3 regions of the Streptomyces sp. NPDC001606 genome follow, and region 3 is predicted to be linked to each of the others. Evidence: riboswitches for the same ligand, from Rfam matches in the RefSeq annotation. Region 3 holds a riboswitch; each other region holds the start of a gene.
The links. A riboswitch is a leader RNA that binds a small molecule or an ion and turns the genes downstream of it on or off. The one in region 3 is predicted to bind cyclic di-AMP.

Region 1 (10,085 bases), on a different contig from region 3:
CGAGCTGAAGCCGGGCCGCGAACTCCACACCAACGTCGAGTTCTACGCCGGCGTCGTCATGGAGCTGTGCGGCCTGCCACGGGAGATGTTCACCCCCACCTTTGCGGCGGGTCGCGTCGTGGGCTGGAGCGCCAACATCCTGGAACAGGCCGCCGACCCGAAGATCATCCGCCCGGTGGCGCGCTATGTGGGCCCCGAGCCGCCGGTCGCGGTCCCCGCCGCAGGCTGACGCCCAGGGCGCTCAGGCCCCTTCCGGGTGCACAGGACCCACGTGTCCCAGCGCCCTCCTATCCTGGACCGGCAGCCGGTCCGCAGGAGACAGGAGAGAGGTCGCCCGTTGGGGAACAGGTTGGCGCACAGCCCGGACAGCACGCACAGCCAGGACAGCAGCCGCAGCCCGGAGCAGAGCCGTAGCCCGCAGCAGATCCCGGTCGTCGTGCTCGCCGGTTTCCTCGGCTCCGGCAAGACCACCCTCCTCAACCATCTGCTGCACCACAGCGGCGGCAGCCGGATCGGGGCGATCGTCAACGACTTCGGAGCCATCGAGATCGACGCGATGGCCGTCGCCGGCGCGCTCGGCGACTCGACCGTCTCCCTCGGCAACGGCTGCCTGTGCTGTGCGGTCGACGCGAGCGAACTCGACGTCTACCTGGACCGGCTCGCCGCGCCCGCGGCCGGCATCGACGTGATCGTCATCAAGGCCAGCGGGCTCGCCGAGCCCCAGGAACTCGTGCGGATGGTGCTGGCCAGCGAGCACCCCAGGGTGGTCTACGGCGGCCTGGTCGAGGTCGTCGACGCCGCCGAGTTCGACGGCACGCGCGCGCAGCACCCCGAGATCGACCGGCATCTCGCCCTCGCCGACCTGGTCGTGGTCAACAAGCTCGACCGAGCCACCGATCCCAAGCGCGTCCTCGGCGTGGTCCGCTCGCTCACCGACCGTGCCGCCGTCGTGCCCGCCACCTATGGACGCATCGACCCCGAGTTCCTGTTCGACTGCCGGCCCAGTGAGGAGCGGATCGGGCAGCTGTCCTTCGACGACCTGCACGAACACACCGGCGACGAGGAGCACGCAGGTCATCTCCACACCGGCTACGACAGCCTGTCCTTCGCCTCCGAGCAGCCAATGGAGCCGCGCCGGCTCATGCGCTTCCTGGACAGCCGGCCCGACGGGCTATACCGGATCAAGGGCTATGTCGACTTCGGGCCGTACGACACCCGCAACCGGTACGCCGTACACGCCGTCGGCCGGTTCCTGCGCTTCTACCCCGAGCCCTGGCCGGCCGGGGACACCCGCGGCAGCAAGCTCGTGCTGATCGGCTCCGGCATCGAGACGGAAGCCCTCGGCAAGGAACTCAAGGGGTGCGTCAACGACGCCCCACAGGCCGACGAGCACGGCATGTGGGGCGTCCTGCGCTACGTGCAGGGCTCCGAGGAGGAGCCCGGCGCCGACGCGTACCAGAACGCCGGCGCCGAGGCGTACTAGAACACCGGCCCCGCCACCACCGACACCGTCTTCGGCAGCGAGGTGCCCGAGCCGTCGCGGCGCGGGTCCAGCTCCGGCAGCTCCGCCGGGGAACCGTTCTTCTGCGCCGCGCGCGCGGGAGCCGGGCCGGCCCAGGCCAGCGCCAGACAGTCCTCGCCCTTCAGGAACCGCTGGCAGCGCACGCCGCCCGTGGCCCGGCCCTTGCGCGGGAACTGGTCGAACGGGGTCAGCTTGGCCGTCGTCTGCACCGAGTCGTCCAGCGTGCCGCGCGAGCCCGCCACCGTGAACACCACCGCGTCGGCGGCCGGGTCGACCGCCGTGAAGGAGATCACCTTCGCGCCCTCGGTGAGCTTGACGCCCGCCATACCGCCCGCCGGCCGGCCCTGCGGACGGACGATGGAGGCCTGGAAGCGGAGCAGCTGGGCGTCGTCCGTGATGAAGACCAGGTCCTCCTCGCCGGTGCGCAGCTCCACCGCGCCGACGATCCGGTCACCCTCCTTGAGCGTGATGACCTCCAACTCGTCCTTGTTGGACGGATAGTCGGGCACCACCCGCTTGACCACACCCTGCTCGGTGCCGAGCGCGAGACCCGGGGAGGACTCGTCCAGCGTGGTCAGGCAGACCACCGTCTCGTCGTCCTCCAGGGAGACGAACTCCGCCAGCGGCGCACCGCCCGAGAGGTTCGGCGCGGCCGCGGTGTCCGGCAGCTGCGGCAGATCGACCACGTTGATCCGCAGCAGCCGGCCCGCCGAGGTCACGGCGCCGACCTCGCCCCGCGCGGTCGCCGGGACCGCCGAGACGATCACATCGTGCTTGACCCGCCTGGCGCCCTCCTCCTGCGTGAACGGCTCGGCGGTCGACGTACGGGCCAGCAGACCCGTCGAGGACAGCAGCACCCGGCACGGGTCGTCGGCCACCTGGAGCGGCACCGCGGCCGTCGGGGAACCCGCGGACTCCAGCAGCACCGTACGCCGGTCGGTGCCGAACTTCTTCGCCACCGCGGCCAGTTCGGCCGACACCAGCTTGCGCAGCTCCGCGTCGGAATCCAGGATCCGGGTCAGCTCCGCGATCTCCGCGGTGAGCTTGTCCTTCTCCGCCTCCAGCTCGATGCGGTCGTACTTGGTGAGCCGGCGCAGCGGCGTGTCGAGGATGTACTGCGTCTGCACCTCGCTCAGCGAGAACTGCTGCATCAGGCGCTCCTTGGCCTGCGCGGAGTTGTCGCTGGACCGGATCAGCCGGATGACCTCGTCGATGTCGACGAGCGCGGTCAGCAGACCCTCGACCAGGTGCAGCCGGTCCCGCTTCTTGCCGCGGCGGAACTCGCTGCGCCGGCGGACCACGTCGAAGCGGTGGTCGAGGTAGACCTCCAGCAGCTCCTTCAGGCCCAGGGTGAGCGGCTGGCCGTCCACCAGGGCGACGTTGTTGATGCCGAAGGACTCCTCCATGGGGGTCAGCTTGTACAGCTGCTCCAGGATCGCCTCGGGCACGAAGCCGTTCTTGATCTCGATGACCAGGCGCAGCCCGTGCTCGCGGTCGGTGAGGTCCTTGACGTCCGCGATGCCCTGGATCTTCTTCGCGTTGACCAGGTCCTTGATCTTCGCGATGACCTTCTCGGGGCCGACCGCGAAGGGCAGTTCGGTGATCACCAGGCCCTTGCGGCGGGCGGTGACCGCCTCGACCGAGACGGTCGCGCGCATCTTGAAGGTGCCACGGCCGGTCGCGTACGCGTCGCGGATGCCGGCCAGCCCGACGATCCGGCCGCCGGTGGGCAGGTCCGGGCCGGGGACGTGCCGCATCAGCGCGTCCAGGTCCGCGTTCGGGTACTTGATCAGATGGCGGGCGGCGGCGATGACCTCGCGCAGGTTGTGCGGCGGCATGTTCGTCGCCATGCCGACCGCGATGCCGGAGGCGCCGTTGACCAGCAGGTTCGGGAAGGCGGCGGGCAGGGCCACCGGCTCCTGCTCCTGGCCGTCGTAGTTGGGCGTGAAGTCGACGGTGTCCTCGTCGATCGACTCCGTCATCAGGCCCGTCGCCTCGGCCATCCGGCACTCGGTGTACCGCATGGCGGCCGGCGGGTCGTCGTTGCCCAGCGAGCCGAAGTTGCCGTGGCCGTCGACGAGCGGCAGGCGCATGGAGAACGGCTGTGCCATGCGCACCAGGGCGTCGTAGATGGACGCGTCGCCGTGCGGGTGCAGCTTGCCCATGACCTCGCCGACCACGCGGGCGCACTTCACATAGCCGCGGTCGGGACGCACGCCCATCTCGTTCATCTGGTACACGATCCGGCGGTGCACCGGCTTGAGGCCGTCGCGGGCGTCCGGCAGGGCGCGCGAGTAGATGACCGAGTAGGCGTACTCGAGGTAGGAGCCACGCATCTCGTCCACGACGTCGATGTCGAGGATCTTCTCCTCGTACGAATCGTCGGGCGGCGGGGTCTTCGTGCTGCGGCGGGCCATCGCTGCCGGCTCCTCCTGATCGGTTCGCTCGCCTACGGGACGCGCACCCCTCGGCTCGCTCGTGCTGCTGAAGCGGTTGACGGATCTGTCGCGGACCATTGTGGACCGTGCCACCGACAACGCGGGCACGGCCCGGTCCGTGCGGTCCCGGACGGTGCCGGTGAGCCGCCGCGTGGCGCGCGTGTCGCAGGCTACGTGATCCGCTGTGGGCGTACGTCCCGCGGGAACTTCGCCGGGCCCCCGCACGCTTTGCATACAGTGGCAGGACCGGCAGGAAAAGCGCGGTTTCCACAACCGCCTCCGCTCGCGAAGGGACGTACATGCCCATGGGTCACACGACCACAGCCGAGGCAGGCTCCGGGGGCCTGACAGCGACCGAGCACCGCCTGGCCAACGGTCTGCGCGTGGTGCTCTCCGAGGACCACCTGACCCCCGTGGCGGCGGTCTGCCTCTGGTACGACGTCGGCTCCCGCCACGAGGTCAAGGGGCGTACCGGCCTGGCTCACCTTTTCGAGCACCTGATGTTCCAGGGTTCGGCGCAGGTCAAGGGCAATGGACACTTCGAGCTGGTGCAGGGCGCCGGCGGCTCCCTCAACGGCACCACCAGCTTCGAGCGCACCAACTACTTCGAGACCATGCCCGCCCACCAGCTGGAGCTGGCCCTGTGGTTGGAGGCCGACCGCATGGGCTCCCTGCTGGCCGCCCTGGACGACGAGTCCATGGAGAACCAGCGCGACGTCGTCAAGAACGAGCGCCGCCAGCGCTACGACAACGTTCCCTACGGCACCGCCTTCGAGAAGCTGACCGCCCTCTCCTACCCGGAGGGCCACCCCTACCACCACACGCCGATCGGCTCGATGGCGGACCTGGACGCGGCCACCCTGGAGGACGCCCGCCAGTTCTTCCGCACCTACTACGCGCCGAACAACGCGGTGCTCTCCGTGGTCGGCGACATCGACCCGGAGCAGACCCTGGCGTGGGTCGAGAAGTACTTCGGTTCGATCCCGTCCCACGACGGCAAGCCCGCGCCGCGTGACGGCTCGCTGCCGGACATCATCGGCGAGCAGCTGCGCGAGGTCGTCGTCGAGGAGGTCCCGGCGCGCGCCCTGATGGCCGCCTACCGCCTCCCGCACGACGGCACGCGCGCGTGCGACGCGGCCGACCTGGCCCTGACCGTGCTCGGCGGCGGCGAGTCCTCCCGGCTGTACAACCGTCTGGTGCGCCGCGACCGTACGGCCGTCGCGGCCGGCTTCGGCCTGCTGCGCCTGGCGGGCGCCCCCTCCCTCGGCTGGCTGGACGTGAAGACCTCCGGTGACGTCGAGGTGCCGGTCATCGAGGCCGCCATCGACGAGGAGCTGGCCCGGTTCGCCGAGGAGGGCCCGACGCCGGAGGAGATGGAGCGCGCCCAGGCCCAGCTGGAGCGCGAGTGGCTGGACCGGCTCGGCACGGTCGCCGGCCGCGCCGACGAACTGTGCCGGTACGCCGTCCTGTTCGGCGACCCGCAGCTCGCCCTCACCGCCGTCCAGCGCGTCCTGGAGGTGACCGCCGAGGAGGTCCAGCAGGTCGCCCAGGCCCGGCTGCGCCCCGACAACCGCGCGGTGCTGGTCTACGAGCCGCTGTCCCCCGAGTCCGCCGAGCACACCGAGGAGGCGGGGCGCGGCGAGGACCCGGAGCAGGAAGCCACCGTAGAGGCCGGTAACGAGAACGAGGAGACGGCCAAGTGACCGAGCTCGCCACCATGGAGTTCCACCCCCAGCCGCAGCCGGGCGAGGCCAGGCCGTGGGCGTTCCCGGCCCCGGAGCGCGCCACGCTGGGCAACGGCCTGACGGTGCTGCGCTGCCACCGCCCCGGCCAGCAGGTCGTCGCCGTCGAGGTGCTGCTGGACGCGCCGCTGGACGCCGAGCCGGCCGGCCTGGACGGCGTGGCCACGATCATGGCGCGGGCCTTCTCCGAGGGCACCGACAAGCACTCGGCCGAGGAGTTCGCGGCCGAGCTGGAGCGCGCGGGCGCCACCCTCGACACGCACGCCGACCACCCCGGTGTCCGGCTCAGCCTGGAGGTCCCGGCCTCCCGTCTGGCCAAGGGCCTCGGCCTGCTCGCCGACGCGCTGCGCGCGCCCGCCTTCGCCGAGAGCGAGGTCGAGCGGCTGGTCCGCAACCGCCTGGACGAGATCCCGCACGAGCTGGCCAACCCCTCCCGGCGCGCCGCCAAGGAACTCTCCAAGGAGCTGTTCCCGGCGACCTCGCGCATGTCCCGGCCGCGTCAGGGCACCGAGGAGACCGTCGAGAAGATCGACGCGGCGGCCGTGCGCGCCTTCTACGACCGCCATGTGCGCCCCGGTACGGCCACCGTGGTGGTGGTCGGCGACCTCACCGGTGTCGACCTGGACGCGCTGCTCGGCGACACCCTGGGCGCCTGGACCGGCACCCCGGGCGAGCCGCGCCCCGTGCCGCCGGTGAGCGCCGACGACACCGGGCGCGTGGTGATCGTGGACCGGCCCGGCGCCGTCCAGACCCAGCTGCTCATCGGCCGGGCCGGCTCCGACCGGCACGACCGGGTGTGGCCCGCGCAGGTGCTCGGCACCTACTGCCTGGGCGGCACCCTCACCTCCCGCCTGGACCGCGTCCTGCGTGAGGAGAAGGGCTACACCTACGGCGTGCGCGCCTTCGGACAGGTCCTCAGGTCGGCTCCGGACGGCACGGGCGTGTCGATGCTCGCGATCAGCGGCTCGGTGGACACCCCGAACACCGGCCCGGCCCTGGACGACCTGTGGAAGGTGCTGCGCACCCTCGCGGCGGAGGGCCTGACCGACGCCGAGCGGGACGTCGCCGTGCAGAACCTGGTCGGCGTGGCGCCGCTGAAGTACGAGACGGCGGCGGCCGTCGCGAGCACCCTGGCCGACCAGGTCGAGCAGCACCTGCCCGACGACTTCCAGGCCACGCTGTACCAGCAGCTGGCCGCGACGGGCACGGTGGAGGCCACGGCGGCCGTCGTGAACGCCTTCCCGGTGGACCGCCTGGTGACCGTGCTCGTCGGTGACGCCGCGCAGATCAAGGCGCCGGTCGAGGCGCTCGGCATCGGTGAAGTCACCGTGGTGGCGGCCGACTAGCCGAACGCCGCGCGGCGGCCGGCCATGGCCCGGCGGCAGTGCACGGGCGTGGGGCCCTGACGACCTACGGGCCGTCAGGGCCCCACGGCATTCCCGGCTGTTGCACCGTGTTCCCCAGATGCCCGGTTTGGGACGGAGGTTGCCCGTCTGCCCTGTGGGATGCACTACAAAAGCGGTGATCCGTTTGGGGTTTGACTTCGCCGCCCCTTAGCGTCGTCCGGGCTGTTCGTCGGTAGACAGTGCGCCGCGCCCGCGGCACCGGACAGCCATCGCCGAGTCCCCGTACGGCGCGAGCCAGGGGAGCCGGGGACCCACAGCAGTCCCTGGGGTGAATCGGACGCCCGCGCGTGAGCGAGGGGGTCCGTAGGAGACCTTCCTGCTCCGAACCCGTCAGCTAACCCGGTAGGCGAGAGGGAAGGAAAGGAACAGCCACTTCATGGCGTTCATGTGCGCCACCGGGAAGCACCGCAAGCCCGGCCGGGTCAAGCGCACCACCGCTCAGGCGGCCGGTGTCGCGGCCCTCACCACCACCGGGGTCATCGGCACCCTCGCGGCCTCCCCGGCGCTCGCCACGGAGAACTCCGTCGAGCAGACCGGCCTCACCCCGGTCCTCACCGTCAGCGACGACGTCGCCCGGCACATCGACGCGCAGGCGGCCGCCCAGAAGGAGGCCGCGCAGCAGCAGGCGGTCGAGCGGGCGGCGGCGCAGAAGGCCCAGCAGGAGCGCGTGGCCGCGGCCCGTGCCGCCCGCGCGGCCGAGCGCGCGCGGCTGAACGCCTTCGTCGCGCCGATAGCGCACTCCTACGTCTCCACGGGCTACAAGGCCAGCAGCTCCCTGTGGTCCTCCGGCTCGCACACCGGCATCGACTTCCACGCGGCGACCGGCACGCCCGTGCTCGCGGTCGGCTCCGGCACCGTCGTCTCCACCGGCTGGGGCGGCGCGTACGGCAACCAGATCGTGATCCGGATGGCCGACGGCATGTACACCCAGTACGGGCATCTGTCGTCCATCGGCGTCACGGTCGGTCAGAAGGTCACCCCGGGCCAGCACATCGGGCTGTCCGGCGCGACCGGCAACGTCACCGGACCGCACCTGCACTTCGAGGCCCGTACGACCCCGGAGTACGGCTCCGACATCGACCCCGTCGCCTACCTCCGCTCGCACGGTGTGAGCGTCTGACCCGGCCTCGCCCGGCATCGGCGGCCCCGGCCCATCGGCCGGGGCTTTCGCCGTTTTTCGCAGTGTCCGCCTGATCCGCTGTCCAAAAAATATCCCTGGATTCCGGCTCGCCGTCGGAAATTCCGGCTCATTGCAATAGAGTCACGGAACACACGTCCATCGTCGACGTTTCACGGGGATTAAGGCGGAGGTCGGTCATGCGTATTCCGGCGCACTCGGTGTGCACGGCCATCCGGGACGACATCGTCGCGGGTGTCTACGAGCGCGGCGGCCGCCTCACCGAGGAAGTCCTGGCCCGCCGTTACGGCGTTTCCCGCGTCCCGGTCCGCGAGGCGCTGCGCACCCTGGAGGCCGAGGGCTTCGTGGTGACCCGCCGGCACGCGGGCGCGTGCGTGGCCGAGCCGACCGAGCAGGAGGCCGCCGACCTGCTGGAGATGCGGATGCTGCTGGAGCCGCTCGGGGCGGCGCGGGCCGCGCAGCGGCGCACCGAGGCCCATCTGAAGGTGCTGCGCGGCCTCGTCCGGCTGGGCCAGGAGCGGGCCCGGCGAGGTCACAGCGAGGATCTGCGCTCGCTGGGGGGCTGGTTCCACGAGACGCTCGCCCAGGCGTCCGGCAGCCCCTCGCTGACCTCGATGCTCACCCAGCTGCGGCACAAGATCGCCTGGATGTACACGGTGGACGCCCCGCCGAGCCCGGTGGACTCCTGGGGGGAACACGGCGCGATCGTGGACGCGGTGGCGCGCGGCGACGGCGAGCGCGCGCGTGCGCTCACCGCCCTGCACACCGAACGCACCACGGCCGCGCACCGACTCCGTTTCTCCGCCGCGGCGGAACGTGTGAGGACTTCGCAACATGCCGTAAACACGCCGAGCCTGCGGCATTAACACGGACGCCGTATACAAAGAAGAGTAATTCGGTGGCAGTGTATTTCCGCTGCCCGAATTATGGTGTGCTCGCATCGTCGCGGAAAACGAAGGAAGCCGCGCCGCCCGGAAATGGGCGACGCGGCTCCGGCATTCAGTGGGCCGATGTTCAGACCGTTTCGGGCAGCTCTTCCAGGCCCTCGGCGACCAGCTTGGCCAGCCGGTCCAGGGCGGCGTCCGCGCCCTCGGCGTCGGAGGCGAGGACGATCTCCTCGCCGCCCTGGGCGCCCAGGCCCAGGACAGCCAGCATCGAGGCCGCGTTGACGGGGTTGCCCCCGGCCTTGGCGATCGTCACCGGGACGCCTGCGGCCGTGGCGGCTCGGACGAAGATGGAGGCGGGGCGGGCATGGAGGCCCTCGGCCCAGCCGACGTTGACGCGGCGCTCAGCCATGTGTTGCTGCCCTTCGGAGTTCAGGGTTGTCTAGACCAGTTTCCCATATCGTGAAGCGTGCCCGGGGCGGACCCGCGTCCACCCCGGTGTGTCCCCGGACCGCGGCCTCGGTCCGGGTTTTCGTCCTCCACAGACTGCCTCGCGCCGTTGTCGTACGCGAGCCGTACTCTGGGGCCCATGCAGACCTCGGCGGACCGGCACGGCCGGTACGAGTACCCCGCCCACTGGGAGGCGGACGTGGTGCTGCGCGACGGAGGTACCGCGCGCATCCGGCCCATCACCGTTGATGACGCCGACCGCCTGGTCAGTTTCTACGAGCAGGTCTCGGACGAGTCGAAGTACTACCGCTTCTTCGCGCCGTACCCACGACTGTCCGCCAAGGACGTCCACCGCTTCACGCACCACGACTTTGTGGACCGGGTGGGGCTCGCCGCCACCGTCGGCGGCGAGTTCATCGCCACCGTACGCTATGACCGCATCGGCGCCGACGGTATGCCCGCCTCCGCCCCCGCCGACGAGGCCGAGGTCGCCTTCCTGGTGCAG
Region 2 (8,088 bases), on a different contig from region 3:
CTCGACGAGGCGGCCGCCAACGACGTGACGGCGCAGTTCATGTATCTGGAACACGCCGCGCCCGACCGGGACATCACGCTGTACGTCAACTCCCCCGGCGGCACCTTCGCGGCGCTGACCGCGGTCTACGACACGATGCAGTACGTCAGTTGCGACGTGGCGACCTACTGCCTGGGCCAGGCCGCCTCCTACGCCGCGGTCCTGCTCGCGGCCGGCGCCCCGGGCAAGCGGTTCACCCTGCCGGGCGCCCGCATGGTGATCGACCAGCCGCGGCTGCCCGAGCCCGTGCGGGGCCGGCCCAGCGACCTGGTCATCCAGGCCGAGGAGCTGGCCCGCACCCGGGCTCTGCTGGAGGAGATGCTGGTACGGCACACCGGGCGCACGGCGGAGCAGGTGCACCGGGACCTGGAGCGGGACCTGGTGCTGGACGCCCACGGGGCGCTGGCCTACGGCCTGGTGGACGGCATCGTGCCCGGCCGGCGTGGCGCGCTCGCCGGCCCGGACGCGGGGTGAACCCGCGATGCTGCCACCGGAACTGCCGCCGCTGCCCGCGCTGACCCGCGCCGAGGGCGAGTTGATCGACCGTTACCTGGAGTCCGTCGATCTGCTCGGCCGGATCAATCCCGCGCGCGCCGGGAACACCTACCACGGGCTGCGCGCGGCGCAGGCGCTGGTGCGCAAGGCCACCGAGCTGCGGGACGCGCTGGACCTGATGCACCGTCGGGGTGAGACGGAGCTGCACGGGCACACGCTGGCACGGGCCTTGCGGGTGCTGGACGGCGAGCGCCGTACCGCGCGCGTCGCGCTCCCGTCCGACGGCGCCGGCTGACCGGACGCGGCGGCGGTCCGACCGGTCCCGGACGTCGACACGCGGCGTTCGGGGCGGACGGGAAACGGTCCGAACGATGTACGGCCGACCGGTGTATATCCGGCGCCGTTTCCGGTCCGCACGAGTTGCGCACGAACCATGTTTGAGCCTCATCCGGAACCACTGCGTCCCAGGTCCGGGGCTACGTCCGGGATCTGACGGCGGCTCGAACGGAACACTGTCCACCCGAACGGGTGAGTGGTGAGTAACGCCACAAATCCTCGATTTCATTGGGATTTTCGGACAGCGGTAAGCCAAGATCCCTGTCTGACGACAAGCCCCCGCCACCGCGGCGGGGCGGTCCGGGCGGACGCCGAGTCCTGCCGCCACCCGGATGACCGGTCGACAGGAGTGGATCGGCAGGAGTGGAGGACCCAAGCAAGACGGGTCGCCGACGCGGACGTTCGTCGCGGACGAACGGGCGTGCCGAGCAACCCTTGGGGTGAAGCCGCAGCGATGCGGCCGGGCAACTTCGCCAGCCCGAATCCGACAGGTCATCCTTCACAGGCGGCTGACGAAGGGTTGCGCATGACTGCGCTCAATCGTGTCCCGTCGCTCATGGCCCGGGCCGGTACGGCCTCGGCTCTCACCCTCGCCGCCGTGGGCGGCTCGATCGCGGTGCCGGGCCTGTCCGCCGACGCCTCGGCGGCGACCCTGGCCTCGAAGGCGCTCCAGGTCGCGGCCTCCAAGAAGGGCGCCCCCTACCAGTGGGGGGCCACCGGACCGCGCCGGTTCGACTGCTCGGGTCTGACGCTCTACTCGTTCAAGAAGGCCGGCAAGACCCTGCCGCGCACCGCCGCCGGGCAGTACAACAAGACGCACCACATCTCGGCCCGCAACCGCAGGGCGGGCGACCTGGTGTTCTTCCACTCGGGTTCCAGCGTCTACCACGTCGGCATCTACGCCGGCCACGGCAACATCTGGCACGCCCCGAAGTCCGGCGACGTGGTCAGGCTCCAGAAGATCTGGACCCGGAGCGTCTGGTACGGCCGGGTCAGCTGACCCGGCACCGGCTGTGGAGCGGCCTCGGGCCCGTGGCCGCTCCGCACGCCGTCAGCGCCGGATGTCGGCGCGACGGGCCGCCGCCGGGCGCTGCGCCGCCGTCGGTACCGGCTCGGCGGGGACGGCCCAGGGGAGTTCGATCGAGACCGTCTTGCCGCCCTCCCGGGTGGGCCGGACACGGAGCCGGCCTCCGCACTCCGCGGTGAGCCAGCGGATGATGACCATGCCGCGGCCGTTGTCCTGCTGCACGGCAGCGGGCAGTCTCTTCGGAAAGCGCGGATGGCTGTCCGTGACCCCGATGCGCAGCTGCTCGTCACGGTCCAGCGCGAGGTCGACCGTGAAGGTGGGTGACTGCCCGAAGGTGTGCTGCACGGCGTTGGTGGCGAGTTCGGAGACGATGAGCCGTACCGTGTCGGCGATGTCGGCGTCCGAGGGGAGGCCCCACTCCGCGAGCGTGCCCACGACATAGGAGCGGGCGGCGGAGACCGAGGCGGGATCGCTCGGCAGAGTGACGGATGCTTCCAGATGGTCTGCCATGGCGACGTCGTCCCTTTCCCACGGGACCGGTGTCCGGCATGGAGCGGCCGGTTCGAGTACGGTCCCGGACTGGTGCTTGCCCGTCAGACTGCCATCACCCGGCCGGTCACGGGGGGCGATCCACCGAGATATGCATATATCTGTCGCTCGAAGCGGTGAACTCTGCGACGCGAGACCGTATTCCAGCGGCAGGGAGGCGAGCAGACGGAGTAAGGAGCAGCCCATGCAGAACGGTCCGGCGGTGCGGCGCCGCAAACTGGGCGACGAACTGCGTACGCTGCGTACCGGAGCCGGGCTCACGAGCGGTGAGGCGGCCCGGCTGGTCGGCTGGCACCAGTCGAAAGTGAGCCGTATCGAGACCGGCGCCAGCGGCGTGAAACCGGCCGATCTGCGGTTACTGCTCGACGCCTACGGCGTCCACGACGGCCAACTGCGCGAGATGCTGATGATGTTGGCGGGGTCCGAGGACACGGGCGGCCGGAACCGCTGGTGGCACGCGTACCGCGGGGTGATCCCGCCCACCTATCGCGACTTCATCAGCCTGGAGTCGCAGGCGAGCGCGATGCGCACCCTGGAGACCACGGTCGTGCCCGGGCTGCTCCAGACGGCCGAGTACGCCCGCGCGGTGACCCGGGCCGCCGTGAAGGACCTGGACGAGGAGCGCCTGGACGCGCTGGTGGAGGTGCGGCTGGCCCGCCAGGACGTCCTGCGTTCCGACCCGCCGCTGGCCCTGAGCGCCGTACTGGACGAGGCGGTGCTGCGCCGCGAGGTCGGCGGTCCCGAGGTGATGGCCCGGCAGCTTCAGCGGCTGGCCGAGGCGGCCCGGCTGCCCCAAGTGCGGCTCCAGGTGCTGCCCTTCGACGCCGGAGCACATATCGGCCTCACCGGGCCTTTCGTTATCTTCTCATTTCCGAGCACTTCTGATCTAGATGTAGTTGTTCTCGACCAATTGACGAGTAGCCTCTACCTGGAACGGAAAGAAGACCTCATGGCTTACTCGGAGGCCTTCACCACCCTTCAGTTCCACGCCCTTTCCCCCGAGGACTCGTTGGACTACCTCGCCCAGATAGGCGACGGCGCGTAGGGAGGCACCATGACCGCACTGCCTCGGAACGTCCCTGCCAGTACCGACCTGCACGACGTGCACTGGCTGCGCAGCAGCTACAGCACGGGAGCCAACAACTGCGTGGAGACGGCCCGGCCGCGCTCCGGCCCACCGGCCGGGCTGCTCGCCGTGCGCGACTCGAAGGCCCCGGGCGGGCCCGCGCTGCTCTTCTCGCCCCAGACCTGGGCCGGGTTCGTCACCGCTCTCTGATCAGATCCGATCACCGACCGACACCACTGACCGCTGTTTGTGCGAAGCACGGCCGTGTCACGCCGACTCATGGTCGCGTTTCGTCGATCACCCGTACCGCGCGTTCGATCTCTGCCCCGGAGAGGTCCGCGCGAGCGGTCAGCCGCAGCCGTGACACGCCGTCGGGCACGGAAGGAGGACGGAAGCAGCCCACGGCCAGCCCCGCCGTACGGCAGTCGGCAGCCCAGCGCACCGCCTGCTCCGGGGACGGAGCCCGCACGGAGACCACCGCGGCGTCCGGACGCACCGCTTCCAGCCCCGCGGCGGTCAGCCGTGCGTGCAGCTCCGCCGCGACCTCGCGAGCCCGGGCCGCCCGCCCGGGCTCGCGGCGCAGCAGCCGCAGTGCCGCGAGCGCCGCGCCCACCGCGGAGGGCGCCAGCCCGGTGTCGAAGATGAAGGTCCGGGCCGCGTTGACCAGATGGTCGATGACCCGTGCCGGGCCCAGCACGACCCCGCCCTGACTGCCCAGCGACTTGGACAGGGTGGCCGTGACCACCACGTCCTCCGCCCCGGCGAGCCCCGCCGCGTACGGCGCGCCCCGGCCGCCGTCGCCCAGCACTCCCAGGCCGTGGGCGTCGTCCACCACCAGTCCGGCGCCGTGCTCCCGGCAGGCCTCGGCCAGCGCGGCCAGCGGCGCCCGGTCCCCGTCGACCGAGAACACCGTGTCGGAGACGACGATCGCCGGGCCCGCGTGCCCGGCGAGCGCCTTGCGCACCGCGTCCGGGTCGGCGTGCCCGACCACCTGGCGCTCGCCGCGGGCGAGCCGGCAGCCGTCGATGAGCGAGGCGTGGTTGCCCGCGTCGGAGACGATCAGCGAGCCGTACGGGCCGAGCGCGGTGACCGCGGCCAGGTTGGCCGCGTACCCGGAGGAGAAGACCAGGGCCGCCTCGAATCCGCAGAAGTCGGCCAGTTCGCATTCCAGCTCGGCGTGCAGCTCGGTGCTGCCGGTGACCAGCCGGGACCCGGTGGAACCGCCGCCCCAGGTGCGCGCGGCCGCGGCCGCGCCCTCGGCGGTCTCGGGGTGGTGGGCGAGGCCCAGGTAGTCGTTGCTGGCCAGGTCCAGCAGCGGTGACTCGGCGGGGCGCGGGCGCAGGGTGCGTACGAGTCCGGCGCGGCGACGCGCCTCGGCCTGCTCGTCGATCCAGCCGAACGCCATGGGTCCTCCGGTGCTTTTGTAGGTAGCGGACAGACCCTAGCGGCACGACGGGCAGCGCGAGGTGTGGCAATACCCACACGGTGAACTGTCAGCGTTGTGCAAACTCTCCTTGGCCGGGAGCGGGTCCGTAGGACAGGATCGGATCTCATGGACCTGCTGAACACGCTGGTGGACAAGGGGCTTCGGCGCGAGCTGCCGACCCGCGAGGAAGCGCTCGCCGTGCTGGCGACCTCGGACGACGAGTTGCTCGACGTGGTGGCCGCGGCCGGGAAGGTGCGCCGGCACTGGTTCGGGCGCCGGGTGAAGCTCAACTATCTGGTGAACCTGAAGTCGGGGCTGTGCCCGGAGGACTGCTCCTACTGCTCCCAGCGGCTGGGCTCCAAGGCCGACATCCTGAAGTACACCTGGCTCAAGCCGGACGAGGCGTCCCAGGCGGCCGCGGCGGGGCTCGCGGGCGGCGCCAAGCGGGTCTGTCTGGTGGCCAGCGGGCGCGGGCCGACCGACCGGGACGTGGACCGGGTCTCGCAGACCATCAAGACGATCAAGGAGCAGAACGAGGGCGTCGAGGTGTGCGCCTGCCTCGGGCTGCTCTCCGACGGCCAGGCCGAGCGACTGCGTGAGGCGGGCGCGGACGCCTACAACCACAACCTGAACACGTCCGAGGGGACGTACGGGGACATCACCACCACCCACACGTACGCCGACCGGGTGGACACGGTGAACAAGGCGCACGCGGCCGGGCTGTCCGCCTGCTCCGGGCTGATCGCGGGCATGGGCGAGAGCGACGAGGACCTGGTGGACGTGGTCTTCTCGCTGCGCGAGCTGGACCCGGACTCGGTGCCGGTCAACTTCCTGATCCCGTTCGAGGGCACCCCGCTGGCCAAGGAGTGGAACCTCACCCCGCAGCGCTGTCTGCGGATTCTGGCGATGGTCCGGTTCGTCTGCCCGGACGTCGAGGTGCGCATCGCCGGCGGCCGCGAGGTCCATCTGCGCACGATGCAGCCGCTCGCGCTGCACCTGGCCAACTCGATCTTCCTCGGCGACTACCTGACCAGTGAGGGCCAGGCGGGCAAGGCCGACCTGGAGATGATCGCGGACGCCGGGTTCGAGGTCGAGGGCACCGACCAGGTGACGCTGCCGGAGCACCGGGCCGAGGCCGCCGGGGGCTGCGGCTCGGTGTGCGGCTCGCACGAGAGCGCCGGCTGCGGCTCGCACGAGGGTTCCGGGTGCGGTGCGCACGAGGCCGGCGCCGGTTGCGGTACGGCGGAGACGCCCGCGGCGGCGAACGAGCCGCGCCCCGATCTGGTCGCCGTCCGCCGCCGGGGCGCCGGAACGGACCTCGCGCCCAATGCCTGAGCTGCCCGGCCTGGCCGTGTCCGAGCTGCTGGAGCTGGACCGCCGGCACGTCTGGCACCCGTACGGCCCGATGCCCGGACGGACCGAACCGCTCGTCGTGGAGTCGGCGAGCGGGGTCCGGCTGCGGCTCGCGGACGGCTCGGGCGAGCTGGTCGACGGCATGTCCTCGTGGTGGTCGGCCATCCACGGCTACAACCACCCGGTGCTCAACGAGGCGGTGCGCGACCAGCTGGGCCGGATGAGCCATGTGATGTTCGGCGGGCTCACCCACGAGCCCGCCGTCCGGCTCGCCAAGCTCCTTGTCGACATGTCACCCGAGGGCCTGGAGCATGTCTTCCTGGCCGACTCCGGGTCGGTGTCGGTCGAGGTCGCGGTGAAGATGTGCCTCCAGTACTGGCGTTCGCTCGGCCGGCCCGGCAAGCAGCGGCTGCTGACCTGGCGGGGCGGCTACCACGGGGACACCTGGAGCCCGATGTCGGTGTGCGACCCCGAGGGCGGGATGCACCAGCTGTGGTCCGGTGTCCTGCCCCGCCAGGTGTTCGCGGACGTACCGCCCGCGGAGTACGACGAGTCGTACGCCGACCGGCTGCGCGAGCTGATCGCCCGTCACGCCGACGAGACCGCCGCGGTCATCGTGGAGCCGGTGGTGCAGGGCGCGGGCGGAATGCGGTTCCACTCCCCCGCGTACCTCCGGGTGCTGCGCGAGGCGTGCGACGCGCACGACGTGCTGCTCGTCTTCGACGAGATCGCCACCGGCTTCGGCCGCACGGGCGCGCTGTTCGCGGCGGACCACGCGGGTGTCAGCCCCGATGTGATGTGCGTGGGCAAGGCACTGACCGGCGGTTATCTGACGCTGGCGGCGACGCTGTGCTCCGCCCGGGTGGCCGACGGCATCTCGCGCGGCGAGGTCCCGGTGCTGGCGCACGGCCCGACGTTCATGGGCAACCCGCTGGCGGCGGCGGTGGCCTGTGCCTCCCTGGAGCTGCTGCTCGGGCAGGACTGGCAGACGGAGGTCAAGCGGATCGAGGCGGGCCTGCGCGAGGGCCTCGCCGCGGCGGCGGGGCTGCCCGGGGTGCGGGACGTCCGCGTCCTCGGCGCCATCGGTGTGGTCCAGCTGGACCACGAGGTGGACATGGCCGCCGCCACCGCGGCCGCCGTCCGGGAGGGCGTGTGGCTGCGCCCCTTCCGGGACCTGGTCTACACGATGCCGCCGTACGTCACCTCGGACGAGGATCTGGCACGGATCACGCGCGCGGTGTGCGCCGCGGCGCGGGAGGGATGAGATGTCGGTACTGGTGATCACCGGGACGGGCACGGAGATCGGCAAGACCGTCACGACCGCCGCGGTCGCCGCCGCGGCGCTCGCGGCGGGGCGCTCGGTCGCCGTGCTGAAGGCCGCGCAGACGGGCGTACGGCCGGACGAGCGCGGCGACGCCGACGAGGTCGCCCGGCTGGCGGGCCCGGTCACGGCGACCGAACTGGCCCGCTATCCCGAACCCCTGGCGCCGGGTACGGCCGCCCGGCGGGCCGGGATGGCGCCGGTGCACCCGCACCAGGTGGCCGAGGCGGCGGCCAAGCTGGCCACCGAGCACGATCTGGTGCTGGTCGAGGGGGCGGGCGGGCTGCTCGTCCGGTTCGACGCGGCGGGCGGCACGCTGGCCGACGCCGCGGGGCTGCTGGGCGCACCGGTCCTGGTGGTCACCCCGGCAGGGCTGGGCACGCTGAACAACACCGAGCTGACGGCACGCGAACTGCGCCGCCGCGGGGTGGAGTTGGCGGGCGTGGTGATCGGCAGCTGGCCGGACTCCCCCGGTC
Region 3 (10,085 bases):
ACCGACGCGTCGCCCGCGCCGAACACCCGGACGGCCACCGCCGCCGGGTGCGCCACGGGCTGTAGTGCCCGCTTCTTCTCGAAGCTGAGTCGGGCCATCGGTGTGCCTCTCTCCCCCGCCGTGCGATCCGGTCGTACCCCTCGTGTCGTACTCACCAGTCTGTCCCCTCGGTACGGCTCACGCGTCACCGCGACGTCACAGCCTCGTCCCAGATGCCGGGCCGTCCCGCCTGCGCGAGGGTTGCTGTTCATGGTGGTCATGCCGCTCGCCGTGATCTCGGGGAGCCAGCGGCAACTGCGTTGGTGCGAGGAGGGGTTTGTGGTGCGGTGGACGGTTCACGGGGAACGGGCGGTATACGACACGCCCTGGGTGCGTCTGCGGTCGCTCGACGTCGAGCAGCCCGACGGCGCCCGGGTCGACTACCACGTGGTGCGGTTGCGGGATGTCGCGGTGACGGCCGCCGTCGACGGGCAGCGGCGGGTCCTGATGCTGTGGCGGCACCGGTTCGTCACGGACACCTGGGCGTGGGAGTTGCCGATGGGCCTGGTCGAGGACGGTGAGGAGCCGGTGCGGGCGGCCGCGCGGGAGCTGGAGGAGGAGACGGGCTGGCGCCCGGGATCGCTGCGGGAGCTGGTGTACGCGGAGCCCGCCGCCGGTATCACCGACGCCCGGCATTTCGTGTTCCGCACGGACGACGCCCGGCGGATCGGTGCCCCGACCGAGCGCAACGAGTCCGACCGGATGGAGTGGATCCCGCTCTCCCGGGTGCCCGCGATGATCGCCCGCCGGGAGATCGTCAGCAGCGCGACGCTGGTCGGTGTCATGGCGTTGCTGCTCGGCAGTGGTTCCGGTGACGGGTCTTCCACCTGAGCACTATTCTCTTGCGTGTGCATATAATGCAGGTGCATTGTGTTGCGCAGTGCCCGTCCGCCGGTGATCCCTGGGGGTAGTCATGACCACACGCCGTTTCCTGTTCGTGCTGGGCAGTGCCCGTGCCGAGGGCAACACCGAGCTGCTGGCCCGCGCGGCCGCCGAACAGCTGCCGGCGGATGTCGAGCAGCAGTGGATACGGCTCGCCGAGCATCCGCTGCCCGACTTCGCGGACCTGCGGCACGGCAGCGACCACGCGCAGCCGCCGTCCGACAGCACGGAGGCCCTGCTGCTGGACGCCACCCTCGCGGCCACCGACATCGTGATCGCCTCGCCGCTGTACTGGTACTCGGTGTCCGGCCTCACCAAGCGCTACCTGGACTACTGGTCGGGCTGGCTGCGCACGCCCGGCGCGGACTTCCGGGCGACCCTGGCCGGCCGCACCCTCTGGGGCATCGCCGCCCTGGCGGCGGAGGAACCGTCCGTCGCCGATCCCTACATCGGCACGCTCAACAACTCCGCCGCCTACATGGGCATGCGGTTCGGCGGGGTGCTGCTCGGCAACGGCACCGCACCCGGTGACGTACTGAAGGACACCGAGGCGCTGGCCCGCGCGAAGACGTTCTTCGACCGGGAGGCACCCTTCGCGCGCTACCCGCACGAGACGGCCGGGGAACCGCCCACGACTACGCGCTGATGTCCTTCGTCGTGAACCGGGCCCAGGCCGCCGAGCCGAACACGGCCGCGTACAGGGCCTGGAGGCCGAGGTTGTTCATCAGGTCGTCCCAGTAGACGGGGTCGCGTATCAGGTCGGCGAAGGACAGCCAGTAGTGCGAGAAGAGGTACGGCTGCACGGCGTGCAGCTGGGGTATCTGGTCGAGGATCTGCACGGTGATCAGGAGCCCCACGGTGGTCGCCATCGCCGCTATGCCGCTGTTGGTGAGGGTCGACACGAACAGGCCGAGCGCCGCCACCCCGACCAGTGAGGCGGCCACGACCAGGGCGATCAGCAGGGCCCGGCCGAGTCCCTCGGCGAAGCCGATCCGGGTGCCCGATATGGTCGTCAGCTCGCCGAGCGGGAACAGCAACGCGCCGACCAGCAGCGCCGAGACCGCGACCACCAGCGTGGCCAGCAGACAGAAGGCCAGCACGGTCGCGTACTTGGTGAGCAGCAGACGGGTCCGGCCGGCCGGGGCGACCAGCAGATAGCGCAGGGTGCCCGCGCCCGCCTCGCCCGCTATCGCGTCGCCCGCGACGACACCGACGGCCATCGGCAGAAAGAACGGCAGGGTCGCGGCCAGCGCCGTGAACACCAGGAACAGGCCGTTGTTGGTGACCTGCGTGATGAACGCCGGGCCGCCCGCCCGGTGGTCGCCGCCCACCCCGCCGCGCGTCTCGATCTTCACCGCGATCCCGATCAGCACCGGCACCGCGGCCAGCACCCCGAGCAGCGCGAGCGTGCGCCAGCGCCGGACGGTGGTGAACAGCTCACTGCGGAGCAGACCGAGAGTCCAGAGCGGGCTGGGGCGGCGAGCGGCCGGGGGCGGGGGTGCGCCCGGCAGCGTCTCAGCCCCGCCCGGAAGGGTCTCAGCCCGTGACATCGAAGCCCTCCCCGGTCAGCGCCACGAACGCGTCCTCCAGCGAGGCCCGTTCGAGCGTGAAGCCGCGCACTCTTATGCCGGCCGCGACCAGGGCCGCGTTCACCTCGGCGAGGTCCCGCGCGGGTGGTTCCCCGGTGACCCGGTCGCCGTCGGTGGTGACGTCCGCCAGCCCCAGCTCCTTGAGCACCCGGGCCGCCTCGGCCGGGTCCGGAGTGGTCACCGCCAGCCGCCCGCGCGCCCCGGCCGCCAGCTCGGCCACCGAGCCCTGCACGACGAGCCGGCCCTGCGTCATGACCGCCGCGTGGGTGCAGACCTGCTCGATCTCGTCGAGCAGGTGCGAGGAGAGGAACACGGTGGTGCCGTCGGCGGCCAACTCCCGGACCAAGGTGCGGATCTCGCGCATGCCCTGCGGGTCGAGGCCGTTGGTCGGCTCGTCCAGGACGAGCAGCCGGCGCGGCTGGAGCAGGGCGGCGGCCAGTCCCAGGCGCTGCTTCATGCCGAGCGAGTAGGCCCTCGCCTTCTTGCCGGACGCGGCGGTGAGACCCACCCGGTCCAGCGCGGCGGCGACGCGTGCGTGCCGGGTGCGGGGGTCGGCGGTCGGGTCGGCGGCGTCGTAACGCAGCAGGTTGTCCCGGCCGGAGAGGAAGCCGTACAGCGCGGGGCCCTCGATCAGCGCGCCCACCTGGGGCAGCACGGCACGGGCCGCCCGGGGCATCGGGCGGCCCAGTACCCGGGCCGTGCCGGAGGTCGGCTCGATCAGGCCCATCAGCATGCGGATGGTGGTGGTCTTGCCGGAGCCGTTCGGGCCGAGGAAGCCGAAGACGCTGCCCGCCGGGACGGTCAGGTCCAGGCCGTCGACGGCGAGCTGTCCGCCGCGGTAGCGCTTGGTGAGGCCGCGGGTGGCGATGGCATACGGCGGGGCGTCCTCCACGGCGTGCGGGTCCGGGACAGGCGGGTCAGCGGCGCGTGGGTCCGTGTCCCCTGAAGCGCGCAGGTCCTGTGACGGCTCGCCCATCGGCTCCCCCTCGTCCCGTGCCCGCCCGGGGAGGCGAAGGCCGCCTCCCCGGGGCCCGGCCCCGCCCCCCGGCAGGGCCTACTTGCCCTCGTTGGCCGCCTTCACCAGGGCCTCCTTGGTCACCGCTCCGGCGTACACCTTGCCGTCGTCGGTGATCAGCGCGTTGACCAGGCGGGTGGAGAAGACCGTGCCCTTGCCGAACTTCCCGGAGACCTGGTCGCCGAGCGTGCCGAGGAAGCCGCCGAGGTCACCGCCCTTGGCGCCGGTGGGCAGGCCGCCCTTGGCACCGGTGTCGAAGGTGGCGACGGACGACCAGCCCTTGCCCAGCACCTCGGCCGGATCGAACCCCCGGGCGAAGTCCCGGCCCGCCGGAGCGTGCTCGCGGGCCTTGTGGCCCTGCTTGTCCTCGGTGACCTTCGCGCCCTTGGGCGGGGTGAAGTCGAAGGCGGCGGCGGCCGGCTTGGCGAAGGAGACCTGGGTGAAGCCCACGTCGACGACGGCGGCGCCGCCGCTCTTCGGGGTCAGCGTGAACTTCAGCGGCAGGCCCGTCTTCGCGTCGACGGCGATGCTGATCGCGCCGACCGTGGTGCCCGACTGCCTGGGCTTGATCAGCAGCTTGTAGGCGTCCCGCCCGGCGACCTGCGCGGTGCCGTCGACGGTGACGGACGTGGTGTCGTCCACCGCCTTCAGGGCCTGGTCGGCGAAGTCCTTGGGCGTGGCCGGCGGCTCGCCCGCGCGCTCCCCGTGCCGGGCGCCGTCAGCGGCCTTGGTGCTGTGGTGGACCTGGTTGCTCCGGCTGTCGTACCCCCAGACGTCCCGGCCGTTGTGGATGATGCTGTACTCGGCGCCGGTCTCCAGCAGCGACAGCTTCTGCCGGTCGGGGCCGTCGGCGGCGACGCGCAGCGTGTGCGTGCCGGAGACCAGCTCGGTGAGCTTGGCCTGCGGGTCGGCGGAGGAGCCGTCGCCCTTGCCCGCGCCGGAGGCGAGGCTGTTCTCCAGGCCGCCGAGGTTCGGCAGGCCGAGGTCGGTGCTGATCTTCACGGTGCCGGACAGCTGCTGCACGTCCGACTTGGCGATCTTCTCGATGAGCTGCTGTGCGGTGACCCGGGGCAGGTCCGGGTCGCCGGAGTTGGCGAGCGCCGGGACCAGCCCGATGGTGGCCGCCGCCACTCCCACCACCGCGACCGGCACGGCGTACCGGGCGGCCTTGCGTCGGCCGGAGCGCGCGTCCTCGTCCCGCGCAGCGCTCGGTGCGTCGTCGGATTCGTACGGTGCCATGTGTGCCTTACCTCCGTCGTCGGCGGCGGCTGTCCTCACGCTGGTCCACCTGAGCCGCCATTCTCACCCGAATCGGTGAGGAGTGGTGATTTCCGTGGTTTCCATCTCACCAAATCGGCCATGAGAAAGCGTCAGACCTCGGAGCCAACTCCATGTACGCCTGGGGTATGACATGGAGGCGCTGCGACCGCTTCGAACCCGTAGGGGTCGGGCCCGCACAGGGCTCGGACAGGGCCCGCACGGCATCCGCCGAACGGGCGTCAGCCGGCGCGGTGGACCACCGCGTCGCACAGCTCCAGCAGCGCCGCCTTGGCGTCGCACTCCCGCAGCGGCGACAGCGCGGCCCGCGCCTCCTCCGCGTACCGCACCGTGTCCCGGCGGGCCTGCTCCAGCGCGGGGTGGGCGCGCAGCGCGGTCAGCACCTCGGCGTGCCGGGCGTCGTCGCTGAGGTCGGAGTCGAGCAGCTCGCACAGCGCGATGTCCTCGGGCAGACCCAGCCGGGCCGCCCGCTCGCGCAGCCGGAGCACGGGAAGGGTCGGAATGCCCTCGCGCAGGTCGGTGCCCGGGGTCTTGCCGGACTCGTGCGAGTCGGAGGCGATGTCCAGGACGTCGTCGGCGAGCTGGAAAGCGACCCCGAGCCGCTCGCCGTACTGGGTGAGGACGTCGACGACCGTCTCGTCGGCGCCGGACATCATCGCGCCGAACCGGCAGGAGACCGCCACCAGCGAGCCCGTCTTGCCGGCGAGCACGTCCAGGTAGTGCTCGACCGGGTCACGGCCGTCCGAGGGACCGGCCGTCTCCAGGATCTGGCCGGTGACCAGCCGTTCGAACGCGAGGGCCTGGACCCGGACCGCCTCGGGGCCCAGGTCGGCGAGGATCTGGGAGGCCCGGGCGAAGAGGAAGTCGCCGGTGAGGACCGCGACGGAGTTGCCCCAGCGGGTGTTGGCGCTGTCCACGCCGCGCCGCACGGCGGCCTCGTCCATGACGTCGTCGTGGTACAGCGTGGCCAGATGGGTCAGCTCGACGACGACGGCCGACGGCACCACGCCCGGGGCGTAGGGGTCGCCGAACTGCGCCGCGAGCATGACGAGCAGTGGCCGGAACCGCTTCCCGCCGGCTCGTACGAGGTGCTGTGCGGCCTCCGTGATGAACGGGACCTCGCTCTTGGTGGCCTCGAGCAAGCCTTCCTCGACAGCCGTCAATCCGGCCTGGACATCGGCTTCCAGAGCCTGGTCCCGCACGCTCAGCCCGAACGGCCCGACGACGGTCACGAGGGGTCTCCTGTCTGCTGGTGTCTGCTGGCGATTACACGGTTTGTCGATAGGTCGCTGCCATCACTCGAGTCAGCGTATCCGGTCCTGTTTCGATCACCGATAGCGCCCACCGGTCCAGCCCGGTCGGCATCGGATCATGATCACTAAGGTTTCGATCGGATGGTAAGAACGGACATCTATCGACTTAACAGAACTCCATGTGCCTTGTCGCGCCCTGCGGGCAACTCCATTACATCCATTACACCCATTACATCCAATGAATACCTTGAATCCCTCATGTCCGTTTTGGAATGACTTGCTATTCCGTGAATTGGGTCACGCGGCCAGTCCCGGGCACCCCTCCCTCGCAGGCCCGCTTCCTCCTTGTTCTGCAAGCGAGTTGAGCATTGGCAACCGCAAAGGATCAAGTACCCCATATGGCGCAGACCAAGGTCAAATAGTGCGTTGTGTGAATCCAGTACTTGTTCCCGACATGTGCTCTCGCATACGTTCCGGGCCGTCGGGCGGACGCCGAATCCTGCCGCCGCCCGCATACCCATCCACGAACCCATTCGTACGGCAGGAGCGGGGGACCCAGGTAAGCCGCCGGACCGGAAGGCACACGCCGCACCGGCCCGGCTAGGGGTGAAGCCATGCCTCCTCCAGGGCACGGCCGGGCACCTCCCCGCCCGAACCCGACAGCTCACCTCGCAGGCGCCGGAGAGGAACGCCCCCATGTCTGCTGCCGCTCAGCCCCGCCGTCCCCGCACCAACCGCCTGGTCCGCGCGCTCGCCGTCGCCGGCACCGGCGTCGCCGTCCTCGCCCTGCCGCTCATCGGCGCCACCACCGCGTCCGCCGCCACCGGCACGACCGCCACGGCCTCCACCACGCTCGCCGGGTACCCGAACAACCTCGACGGCTGGATCCGCGAGTCGCTCGCGATCATGGCCCAGAAGGGCATTCCGGGCACCTACAACGGCATCTACCGCAACGTCATGCGGGAGTCCTCCGGCAACCCGAACGCCATCAACCTCTGGGACTCCAACGCCGCCGCGGGCATCCCGTCCAAGGGTCTGCTCCAGGTCATCGACCCGACCTTCCAGGCCTACCACGTGGCCGGCACCTCCTTCGACCCCTACGACCCGGTCGCGAACATCACGGCCGCCTGCAACTACGCCGCCGCGCGGTACGGGTCCATCGACAACGTCTTCGGCGCGTACTGAGGTCCCCGACCGGCCGGTGCCTACTGAAGAACCGGTCAGTCGGTAGGGAAGAGTCTTTCGAGGACGACGGCGATGCCGTCGTCCTCGTTCGACAGGGTGACCTCGTCGGCCACCGCCTTCAGTTCCGGATGGGCGTTGGCCATGGCGACCCCGTGCCCGGCCCACTCGAACATCGGGACGTCGTTGGGCATGTCCCCGAACGCCAGCGCCCGGTCGGCGCCGGTGCCGAGCCGCTCAGCGGCCAGCGCCAGCCCGGTCGCCTTGGTCACCCCGCGCGGCTGTAGCTCCACCATGCCCGGGCCCGACATGGTGACCGTCGCCAGCGACCCCACCACCGCGCGCGCGGTGGCCGCCAGCTCGTCGTCCGACAGGGTGGCGTGGCGCAGCAGCACCTTGCTGATGGGCGCGGACCACAGGTCGTCGCGCCGGCCGACCCGGACCGCGGGCAGGGCCGGATGCGGCATCCGGTACCCGGGCTCGATGAGCGTGAGCCCGTCCACCCCGTCCTGGTCGACGGCGGCGAAGACCTGTCCCACCTCCGCCTCGATCTTGCCGAGTGCCGTCTCGGCCAGCTCCCGGTCCAGCCGTACCGACCACACCAGACGGCCGGCCCCGGCGTCGTAGACCTGCGCGCCCTGCCCGCACACCGCGAGCCCCGTGCAGCCGAGCACGGCCAGCAGGGACCGTACCCGCGGGGCCGGGCGGCCCGTGACCACCAGATGCCGGGCACCGGCCCGCGCCGCCCGCGCGAGCGCGGCGAGCGACCGGTCGGAGACGGTGTCGTCACCGCGCAGCAGGGTTCCGTCCAGGTCGGTGGCGATGAGTGAATATGCGGGGGAGGGTGCCATGATCAGAGAATACGGACACCACGCCCCGCCGACTCATCTGTCACAGCGCGCACTTGTGTGCTGATCACCCCCAACTGGTGTGTGTCTTCCCGCCGATGACGCACCGCGTCGGCCAGAACTCAGCCGTGGGCCGCGGCCAGGTGCTTCGCCAGGCGCGGGGAGGCGAAGTCCGTACCGCACACGAAGCGCATCACCGGGCCGTACGAGGACGCCGCCGGCAGGCCGGTGAAGTACAGGCCGGGTACGGAGGAGACGAAGCCGGCACCGAGCTTGGGCGTGCCCCGGCTGAGCGCGAGCCGGGTGCGCAGCTCATGGCCGAGGAAGTCCATCGCCGCGATGTCGACGCGGTAGCCGGTCGCGGCGATGACATGGTCGGCGGTGAGCCGCTCGGTACGGCCGCCGTGGGTGCGGACGGTGAGGACGGGGGTGCCGTCCGGCGCCTCGGCGCTCACCACCCGCTGCACCTCCCGCACCTGCACGGCGCTCTCGAAGCGCTCGCGCAGCCACCAGGCGCCGAGCGGGCCGAGGACCCGCCGGACCAGGTAGTGGCGGGTGGCCTCGGGCAGGTGGCGGTAGGGCTGCGCGTGGTAGCTGAGCGCCCACAGCGACCAGGCGCGGCCGAACGGGGACTCGGGGCGCAGCTTCGGCTGGTCCCAGGGCGGGGCGCCGAAGGCGACCCGGCCGCGGCCGCGCGCGACCACGCGCACCCGTGCGCCCGCCTCGGCGGCGAGCGCCGCCGTCTCCAGCGCGGACTGGCCGGCGCCGATCACGATCAGCTCCTTGCCGGCGAAGCGGCCGAGGTCGTGGTGCTGGGAGCTGTGCGAGACCGGGCCCGCCGGGGCGGGGCCGCCGGCCGCCGCACCGGCCAGTTCCGGGGGCAGATGCGCCAGCCCGGACAGGCCGGTGGCGACGACGACCGCGCGCGCGGTGAACAACTCCCCCGAGTCCAGCTTCAGTTCGAAGCCTCCGCTCCTGTCCCGGTCCACGGAGACGACCCGCACTCGCTCCAGGTCGGGGACCAGCCGCTGCTGGAACCACTCGCCATAGGCGATGAACGTCTCCGCCGGGATGATGTCCTCGTCGGTCACCAGGCGGCGGATCCCGGCCGCGTCGCAGTAGTCGCCCAGGGTGTGGCCGGACTGCGGGCAGTGGAAGCTGGAGGCGGCGGGGGTCGATTTCAGGAGCATGCCCTCGGGCATGTGGTCACGCCAGCTGACCATGGGGTCGCCGAAGACCCGGGCGGGGATGCCGCGCGCCCGTAGATGGGCGGCGGTGGACAGGCCGAACGGCCCCGCCCCGATGACTGCAACCGGTCGCATCACGAAGTCCCTCCCCAGGACGCGGTGCGCCACCCCTCGGTGGCCTTGCCTACTTCGTGGAGGTGCTGCCGCCGCGGCGGTTGGTCCGCCACAGCTGATAGAGGTGCTTCGCGCCCGGGCGCACGAAGCGGGCGAGCATCGTGAGGAACGGCAGCGGGTCGTCGCCCGCGAACCAGGCCAGTTCGGTCCCGCTCGCCCTCGCCGGTGCGTGCGGCGTCGTATAGCCGCTGCGGCGGTAGGCGAGGAGGGCGGGCAGGTCGATGTTCTCCACGATGTAACGGTGGCCGGTGCGCTGTTCCCCCTCCGGAACGGTGCGGCCGGTCAGGTCCAGGTGCATCGCGCGGACGACGTCCACCCCCGACTCGCTCTCGAAGAGCCGGAACTGGGCGCCCATGCGCGGGTTGAAGTCGAGGAGCTTGTACTGTCCGTCGCGCCGGTCGAAGCGCAGGTCGAGGTCGATGATGCCGCTGAAGCCGATCTGTTTGATGAAACGGGTGGCGAGGTCGGAGAGTTCCGGGTTGTCGACGACGTACGCGTTCGCCGTCATGCCCGCGTGCGGCGGCCAGGAGCGGACCTTCACCCCGGTGAACAGCGCGAGCGGGGCGGAGTCCCGGTCGAAGCAGGCGTGCACGATCCAGTCCTCGGCCTCCTCGCGCGGCAGATACTCCTGGAGGACC

Region 1: linked by a shared signal. The riboswitch ahead of ACWCV9_RS24620 (M23 family metallopeptidase) and the one ahead of ACWCV9_RS31985 (transglycosylase SLT domain-containing protein) in region 3 are both predicted to bind cyclic di-AMP.
Region 2: linked by a shared signal. The riboswitch ahead of ACWCV9_RS22300 (C40 family peptidase) and the one ahead of ACWCV9_RS31985 (transglycosylase SLT domain-containing protein) in region 3 are both predicted to bind cyclic di-AMP.

The regions. Positions count from the first base shown of each region.
Region 1 is NZ_JBSFHC010000014.1:113,987-124,071, reverse strand. Features, by position in the region: gene ACWCV9_RS24645 (citrate synthase/methylcitrate synthase) at 1-229, shown strand, start outside; gene ACWCV9_RS24640 (CobW family GTP-binding protein) at 425-1,483, shown strand; gene ACWCV9_RS24635 (DNA gyrase/topoisomerase IV subunit A) at 1,480-3,939, opposite strand; gene ACWCV9_RS24630 (M16 family metallopeptidase) at 4,260-5,663, shown strand; gene ACWCV9_RS24625 (M16 family metallopeptidase) at 5,660-7,048, shown strand; cyclic di-AMP (ydaO/yuaA leader) riboswitch at 7,309-7,472, shown strand; gene ACWCV9_RS24620 (M23 family metallopeptidase) at 7,485-8,228, shown strand; gene ACWCV9_RS24615 (GntR family transcriptional regulator) at 8,426-9,112, shown strand; gene ACWCV9_RS24610 (HPr family phosphocarrier protein) at 9,261-9,542, opposite strand; gene ACWCV9_RS24605 (GNAT family N-acetyltransferase) at 9,720-10,085, shown strand, end outside.
Region 2 is NZ_JBSFHC010000012.1:133,073-141,160, forward strand. Features, by position in the region: gene ACWCV9_RS22290 (ATP-dependent Clp protease proteolytic subunit) at 1-513, shown strand, start outside; gene ACWCV9_RS22295 (hypothetical protein) at 521-829, shown strand; cyclic di-AMP (ydaO/yuaA leader) riboswitch at 1,248-1,393, shown strand; gene ACWCV9_RS22300 (C40 family peptidase) at 1,397-1,870, shown strand; gene ACWCV9_RS22305 (ATP-binding protein) at 1,922-2,407, opposite strand; gene ACWCV9_RS22310 (helix-turn-helix domain-containing protein) at 2,631-3,491, shown strand; gene ACWCV9_RS22315 (DUF397 domain-containing protein) at 3,501-3,722, shown strand; gene ACWCV9_RS22320 (8-amino-7-oxononanoate synthase) at 3,790-4,917, opposite strand; gene bioB (biotin synthase BioB) at 5,065-6,273, shown strand; gene ACWCV9_RS22330 (adenosylmethionine--8-amino-7-oxononanoate transaminase) at 6,266-7,555, shown strand; gene bioD (dethiobiotin synthase) at 7,557-8,088, shown strand, end outside.
Region 3 is NZ_JBSFHC010000023.1:6,242-16,326, forward strand. Features, by position in the region: gene ACWCV9_RS31950 (hypothetical protein) at 1-98, opposite strand, end outside; gene ACWCV9_RS31955 (NUDIX hydrolase) at 322-870, shown strand; gene ACWCV9_RS31960 (flavodoxin family protein) at 953-1,567, shown strand; gene ACWCV9_RS31965 (ABC transporter permease) at 1,557-2,471, opposite strand; gene ACWCV9_RS31970 (ABC transporter ATP-binding protein) at 2,458-3,486, opposite strand; gene ACWCV9_RS31975 (LolA family protein) at 3,565-4,764, opposite strand; gene ACWCV9_RS31980 (polyprenyl synthetase family protein) at 5,025-6,035, opposite strand; cyclic di-AMP (ydaO/yuaA leader) riboswitch at 6,568-6,747, shown strand; gene ACWCV9_RS31985 (transglycosylase SLT domain-containing protein) at 6,753-7,241, shown strand; gene ACWCV9_RS31990 (HAD family hydrolase) at 7,277-8,089, opposite strand; gene ACWCV9_RS31995 (FAD-dependent oxidoreductase) at 8,209-9,408, opposite strand; gene ACWCV9_RS32000 (carboxylate--amine ligase) at 9,458-10,085, opposite strand, start outside.